Regions from separate parts of the Pseudochelatococcus lubricantis genome, predicted to be linked through region 2. Evidence: riboswitches for the same ligand, from Rfam matches in the RefSeq annotation. Region 2 holds a riboswitch; the other holds the start of a gene.
What was found. Region 2 has a riboswitch for thiamine pyrophosphate ahead of ACFFJ7_RS15810 (NUDIX hydrolase). Riboswitches for the same ligand answer to the same signal wherever they lie in the genome.
Positions count from the first base shown of each region.

Region 1: linked by a shared signal. The riboswitch ahead of thiO (glycine oxidase ThiO) and the one ahead of ACFFJ7_RS15810 (NUDIX hydrolase) in region 2 are both predicted to bind thiamine pyrophosphate.

Region 1 is NZ_JBHLXC010000002.1:1,095,761-1,099,426, forward strand. It holds gene nagZ (beta-N-acetylhexosaminidase) at 1-158, shown strand, start outside; gene ACFFJ7_RS07750 (segregation and condensation protein A) at 297-1,106, shown strand; gene scpB (SMC-Scp complex subunit ScpB) at 1,103-1,738, shown strand; TPP riboswitch at 1,809-1,907, shown strand; gene thiO (glycine oxidase ThiO) at 1,897-3,033, shown strand; gene thiS (sulfur carrier protein ThiS) at 3,063-3,275, shown strand; gene ACFFJ7_RS07770 (thiazole synthase) at 3,280-3,666, shown strand, end outside.
Region 2 is NZ_JBHLXC010000012.1:48,424-52,089, reverse strand. It holds gene ACFFJ7_RS15825 (DUF3299 domain-containing protein) at 1-65, shown strand, start outside; gene tenA (thiaminase II) at 71-754, opposite strand; gene ACFFJ7_RS15815 (TenA family protein) at 768-1,412, opposite strand; gene ACFFJ7_RS15810 (NUDIX hydrolase) at 1,435-1,917, opposite strand; TPP riboswitch at 1,949-2,080, opposite strand; gene ACFFJ7_RS15805 (TetR/AcrR family transcriptional regulator) at 2,129-2,833, opposite strand; gene hlyD (secretion protein HlyD) at 2,952-3,666, shown strand, end outside.

The DNA.
Region 1 (3,666 bases), on a different contig from region 2:
CGCCGGAAGCCTTCGATCCTGTGGATGAGCGCCTGCGGTTCGAGGCCGCGGTCGCCGCCGCACTTGCAAATCGGCCCGCCAGCACCAATCCTCTCGTCAGCGCGGTTGCGCCGGCGCAGGGCGATCCGACGGAAGGGCGCGCGCGCTCCGACGCATGATCCGGAAGAGTGGCTGCCACTTTTCGGACAGATCACGTGCAAGCAAGATGGACGGAGCGGCATCCGGCCGCCATGGCTGAACTGCTGCGATAAAGGGAACTGGCAAGAGTGGCGGACGGGGCATCCCGCGCGGATACCATGTCGGACGATTTCGACGCGCCGCAGCAGCGCGAGGCGGAGCCCGCGCTGATCGTCGATGTCGACGGCTTCGAGGGGCCGCTCGACCTGCTGCTCGAACTCGCGCGCCGCCAGAAGGTCGACCTCACGCAGATATCCATTCTGGCGCTGGTGGAGCAGTATCTCGCCTTCATCGAGGCCGCCCGCCAGTTGCGCCTTGAACTCGCCGCCGACTATCTGGTGATGGCGGCGTGGCTCGCCTTCCTGAAATCCCGCCTGCTTCTGCCCGCGCCCGCGCCGGCGGAGGAGCCGGTGGCGGAGGATCTGGCCACCGTGCTGGCGCTGCGTCTGCGGCGGCTGGAGGCGATCCGCCGCGCTGCGCAACAGCTCGCCGGACGGCCGCGCCTCGGGCGCGATGTGCTGGCGCGCGGCGCGCCGGAGGAAATGGCGATCGTCCCGCGCGCGAAGTGGAACGTTTCCCTGTTCGAACTGCTGCGGGCCTATACGGACAACCGGCAGCGGATGGTCAACGCCCGCGTCACCTTGCAGAAGCGGACGGTGTGGTCGCTGGCGGAGGCGCGCGAGGCCTTGCAGCGCCTCGTCGGCGGGGCGATCGAATGGACGATGCTCGACCCATGGCTCGAAAGCTACATGGCGACGCCCGCCATGCGCGCCACGGTGCGCGCGTCCGCCCTCTCGGCGATGCTGGAGATGGTGCGCGAGGGCCACGTCGACATCCGGCAGGACGCGCCGTTTGCCCCCCTCATGCTGCGCCGGCGTGCCGGCGCGCCACACAGCGGGGACCCGGACACGGTGCGGGAGGTGGCATGACGGACCACGGCAACAGCGCTGCCGAAGCGCGCGCGCTGCGCGTGGTCGAGGCGATCCTGTTCGCCTCGCGCGAACCCGTGGCGGAGGAGGAGCTTGCCGCGCGCATCCCCGGCGATGCCGATCTCGCGCGCATCCTCGCGCGGCTTGAAGCCGACTACGCAGGGCGCGGCGTCACTCTCGCGCGGGTGGCGGGCAAGTGGGCGTTCCGCACTGCGCCCGATCTAGCGCCTTCGCTGGTGCGGGAGGTGGAAGAGCCACGCCGGCTTTCCCGCGCGGCGCTTGAGGTGCTGGCGATCATTGCCTATCACCAGCCTGTGACACGGGCGGAGATCGAGGAAATCCGTGGCGTCGCCACCTCGCGCGGCACGCTCGACACCTTGATGGAAACGGGCTGGATCAGGCTGCGCGGCCGCCGCCGCACGCCCGGGCGCCCCGTGACCTACGGCACCACGCCGGAATTTCTCTCCCACTTCGGCCTTGCCTCCATCGACGAACTGCCCGGCCTTGAGGACCTCAGGGGCGCGGGCTTCCTCGACGGGCGCCTGCCGCGCAGCTTCTCGGTGCCGTCGCCCAGCGACGATGACGCGCTGCGCGACGACGAGGATGCGCTTGAGGACGGCGCGGCGACCTGAGGCTCCTCGCCGCACCCTGCTTCTTGCGCGATTCCACTTGCCAAAGTCGGCAAAAGATACGATGTTCCAACCATAGGCACTGGGGTGCCGCGCATCGGGCGCGGCTGAGATAATACCCATCGAACCTGTCTGGGTCATTCCAGCGTAGGGAGGCGCCGTTGGTTACGCAGTCGTCTGACTCCATTATTATTGTCGGTGCCGGTGTCATCGGGCTGTCGGTCGCGTGGCGACTGGCCGGCCGTGGGGCGCACGTCACCGTTTTCGACAAGGGCAAGGCCGGCAGCGGCGCGAGCCATGCGGCGGCGGGCATGCTCGCCGCCTGCACCGAGCTTGAGCCGGGCGAGGATTGGCTTCTGCCCCTCAACCGCGAGAGCCAGCGCCTGTGGCCGGGCTTCGCCGCCGAACTCGAAACCGCGACCGGCCTGTCGGTCGGTCTTCGCGGCGAGGGCACGCTGCATGTGGCGCTCAATGCCGACGAGCAAGCGCGGCTTCGCCACCACTTCGCGCTGCAGGAAAAGGCCGGCCTGCCCGTTGAATGGCTGCCGGCTGGCGAGGTGCGCGCGCGAGAGCCGCTGCTGGCGAGCACCAGCGGCGCGGTCTGGAGCCCGGAGGACCATCAGGTCGACAACCGCAAACTCGCCGCTGCCCTGCGTGCCGCGGCAATCGGCGCCGGCGTGGACCTGCGCGAGGATGCGGCGGTGGAGCGCATCGTCATCGAAAACGGCCGCGCGGCGGGTGTCGAAGTCGGCGGCGAGCGCCACGCGGCATCCACCGTCGTGCTCGCGGCGGGCGCATGGTCGCGCAGTATCGGCGGACTCACGCCGGACATTCGCCCGCCCGTGCGGCCCATCAAGGGGCAGATGCTGGCGGTTGGCATGGATGCAGGTAACCCGCTGATTCGCCACGTGGTCTGGGCATCCGGCGTCTACCTCGTGCCCCGTATCGACGGGCGGCTCATCGTCGGCGCGACGGCGGAGGAGCGTGGCTTCGACGACAGGCTGACGGCGGGCGGCATCCTCTCGCTGCTGCAGAACGCCTGGCGCGCGCTGCCCGGCATCGAGGAACTGCCGCTGATCGAGACGTGGGCGGGCTTCCGGCCCGGCAGCCGCGACGACGCGCCCATCCTGGGGCCAGGGCCGGTCGCGGGCCTCGTCTACGCCACGGGCCATCACCGCAACGGCATCCTGCTCACGCCGGTGACGGCCGACATCGTCTCGCGCTTCATTCTGGACGGCGAGCACGATCCGCTGGCGGCGCCCTTCGCGCTGGAACGTTTTCATGCCCATGCGGCATAAGCTGAAAAGATCGAACCGGGATCGGGAAAATGAGTGAAATTCAGGTGCGTGTAAACGGCAGAAGCGAGCAGGTCGGCGACGCGACGCTGGCGGCGCTTCTCGCCCGGCACGACATCGGCCTCGACACGCGCGGCGTGGCGGTGGCGCTGAACGGCGCGGTGCTGCCGCGCGACAGGTGGATGCTGACGGCGCTGCACGCCGACGACCGCATCGAGATCGTGCAGGCAAGGCAGGGCGGCTGATATCATGGCAACGGACATTCACGACGACCCGCTGGTTATCGCCGGGCGCACGTTCACATCGCGCCTGTTCCTCGGCACGGCGGGCTATCCCAACCAGAAGGCGATGCTGGACGCGGTGAAGGCAAGCGGCACCGAGATGACCACGGCCTCCATCCGCCGCATCGACCTGACAGGTGCGGCCGAGAGCCTCGTCGACGTGCTCGCCGGCGCGGTGCATTTCCTGCCCAACACGGCGGGTTGCCAGACTGCGCGCGATGCCGTGCTGACGGCGGAACTCGCGCGCGAGGCGCTTGGCACCAACTGGGTGAAGGTGGAGGTAATCGGCGACCGCGAACTGCTGTATCCGGACGTCGAGGAACTGCTGCGCGCCACCGCCGAACTCGTCGACAAG
Region 2 (3,666 bases):
CAACCGAGCTGGCGGAGATCGGCTATACCCTGACGGCCGAGCGCATCGAAGCCTACAAGCCCTGAGAGCGCTATCCGGCGGGATCGTTGCGCCGTTCCTCAGCGATGTCGAACGCCATCTGCCAGAAATCCGCCTCCAGGCGTGATGCCTTGGCGAAGATGCCTACGAGTTCGTCGAAGCGCCGCGCCGTCAGTGCGCGTTCCGCCAGGCGGTCGATGTGGGCGATGGCAGCGCCGGCCGCTTCCTGAAAACACGCGCCAGCATATTCGCCGATCCACTCCCGGTAGGGATGGTCGGCGGCAGCGTCCACCGCCGGGGCGAGCCGCTTGCCGATTTCTGCATAGCCGATCACGCAGGGGGCGAGCGAGACATGCAGGTCGAGCAGGTCGCCCGAAAGGCCGCAATCGAGCACATAGCGCGTGTAGGCAACAGTTGCCTGATGCTCGGGCGCGGCTTCGAGCGCGGCGGGCGACAGGTTCCAGCGTTCGCACAGGCGCACGTGCAGCTTCATCTCGTCCATGATCACGTTGAGCGTGGTCTGCGCCGTGCGCATGTCCTCCAGCGACCGGCTCTTGTAGACCGCCAGCGCATAGGCGCGCGCGAACTGGATCAGGAACAGGTAATCCTGCACGAGATAGGCGCGGAACACCGCCTCCGGCAGGGTTCCCGCTTCCATCCTGCGGATGAAGGCGTGGTCGACATAGCGTGTCCAGTCTTCGCGGGCGGCTTCCTTCAGGCGCTCGAAAACAGTCATGTCAGTGTGCTCCTCAAACGTCATGGGCGGCGTCGAAGAACGCCAGTTCGAGCGCGACCGCGCGGCGGAAGAAATCGTGCGCCGTGTCGCTCGCCTGCGGTCCAACGCGGTCGAGTTCCCCGCGCAGGAAAGCCACGAAATCGCGGAAGAACGGATTGTCGTGCAGGGTCACCCATTCGGCGTGGACGAAGTTGTCCGGCAGCGGCTGCGGCGCGCGGGAGGCCCAGTCGAGATAGAGCCATTCCGCCACAACGAGCACGGCGAGCACCGCAGCATAGTCGCGCGTGCCTGCCGCCTCCCGCATCAGGGCCTTGAAGCCGGCAGTTGGCGCCGTGTCCGGCTCTTCCGCGCGGCGCGCCTCGCTCACGCCCAACGCCTCGAAGGCGCGCAGAAAATAGGTGTTCTCCTCGCCGGAGACCATGCCGGCGAAGCGGCCGAAGCGCAACCGCGCCTCGAAGCTGTCCGCGGTGGCGATCGCTGCGCCCAGAAGCGTCAGGAAGCTGTCGAGAAAACGGTGATCCTGGATCAGATAGCGCGCCATCACGCCATCGGGAACGGCGCCGTCGAACAGCTCCCGGACGAAGCGGTGCTGCACGGCCTGCGACCATGTGGCTTCGTTGGCGCGGCGCAGGATTTCGGTGAAGGTGTCGTCGCTCATCGTGTTGTTCCTTTTCTGGCGATCATGGCAAACTGTCTTCGGCAATGCCCGCGGCTCGCCGCGCGACGTCGGCCACGTCGCGGCTCAGCGGCAGGCTGGCGTCGTCGAGTTCATCGGGAGTGAACCACCGCGCTTCCAGCGCGTCATCCGCCGCGACGGGCTCACCCGCTATCCAGCGGCAAAGGACGGCGATCAGGATGAAGTGACGGCGAAGCCGGCCATCGGCCGCGCGGTCGAAGGCGTCGAGGGCGGTCAGCACGCGCCGCGCCTCTCCACGGACGCCGGTTTCTTCCAGCAGCTCGCGTACGGCTGCGTCCGCGATCGCTTCGCCTGCTTCGATTTTCCCGCCCGGGAATCCCCACAGGCCGGCGTCGGGAGGATTCGCCCGCCGCACAAGCAGCACCCGACCCTCGTGAAACACGACGGCGATGACCGCCGCGACGGGACCGCGTGCCCGGCCGTCCGGAGAAGGGGCGGGGTTTTCCGTGTTTTCTGCTGTATTCATGGCGGCCTCGCATGGGAGGCCGGCGAAGGAGTGAGGCTAACAGACCCGTCCCTTCGCCGGCATGACCCGGATCAGGTTCAAAGGGTCACTGCGCTGCGCGTTATCGACGGATTCCGGGCCAGCAGTATCTCAGCCCCTTGTCGGGGCACCCCTCGGTAGCGGCCTTCATAACACAAAGCCGGGGCGCGGGCAGCGATATTTGCGCTGTCGGTTAACGTTCCGTTCCGGTGGCTTCGTCCGGCTCGTCCTCGCGCCGTTCCGCGTCTCCGAGGACCAGCGACAGCTGCGCGTCGACGATCTCGACGAGATCGACCGGCGGGTGCTTGGTCATGAACCTGTTCCACAGCAGACCGGTGACAACGGGGGCAACGAGGAGCTGGGGAAAGCGGCGGATAGCGTCCAGCCGGGGTGTGCTTCCGTCCTCCATCAGCTTCGAGATGCGCTGCAGGATCGGCTCCAGAACCGCCTGGATGTAGATATCCACAAGTTGCGGGAAGTGATGTCCTTCTGTCAGGGCGACGAGCGCGACGCCCGCCCTGCCGGAATTCTGCAAATCCGCCACGGCCCCGAGCATGAAGGCACGGAAGGCTTCGACTGGGGAGGCGTCTGTTCCGCTCTTTCCGTCCCGGTCTCCTTCCGGCGGCAGCAGCGTCTCGTGCACGACGCCTGCGAAGAGGTCTTCCTTGCTCCTGAAATACAGGTAGAGCGTGCCCTTGGCGACGCCGGCCCGCTCGGCCACCGAAGAAAGCCGCGCGTTCGCGAAACCTCTCTCGGTGAACTCGTCCACGGCCGCCCGCAGGATGGCGGCGCGCTTCACCTGCTTTTTAAGGCGCATACGGTCGGATGCGGGTTTCACCGCTTCGGGTTCCGCCGGTGCGGATGTTTCCGGAGCGTCGGGGCGTTGCTGGTCTGTCATGAGCTGTTCCGTCACAGGCGGATAGTGGCATGAAACAAAATGACCTGCCAGTCATTTTATCATTGAAAAATGACTGGCAGGTCATTATCGTGTTCACAGGTATCGGGAATCCTTCGACATGAAGCACGGAACCCTCATCATCCTGCTTATCGCCGCCGCTCTGGCCGGCGGCGGGGCGTATTACTGGGATAGCCGGCAACCCCGGGGGCAGGTGCTGACGCTCGGCGGCAACGTCGACATCCGCGAGGTCAACCTGTCGTTCCGGGTCGCCGGGCGCGTCGACCGTGTGGAGGTGGACGAGGGCGACCGTGTCGTCGCCGGGCAGGTCGTCGCGCGGATTGACCCCGAGCCGCTCCGGCAGGCGCTGGCGCAGGCGGATGGTGCGCTCGCCGCCGCGCAGGCGAACGAGGCGCTTCTGAAGGCGGGTACGCGCGCCGAGGACATCGCGAGGCTCGGGGCGCAGGCGGAAGGCCTTCGCGCCGCTGCGGCCAACGCGCAGACGACGTTCGAGCGCCAGCGGACATTGCAGACGACGAACATAAGCTCCCGGCAGGCGCTCGACAACGCGCGCGCGGCGCGCGATCAGGCCAATGCCGGGCTTGAAGCCGCGCAGCAGGCCTACCTCGCCGCACGCAACGGCGCCCGCCCGGAGGAACTGGCGCAGGCGGCGGCGCAGCGGCAGGCGGCGCAGGCGCAGCGCGATGCGGCGGACCTGCAGCTGCACGACGCGACACTGGCGTCGCCGAGCGCTGGAACCGTCCTGACGCGCGCCGTCGAGCCCGGTACCATGGTTGCCGCCGGCACGACGGTCGTCACGCTCTCGCTGGATCGCC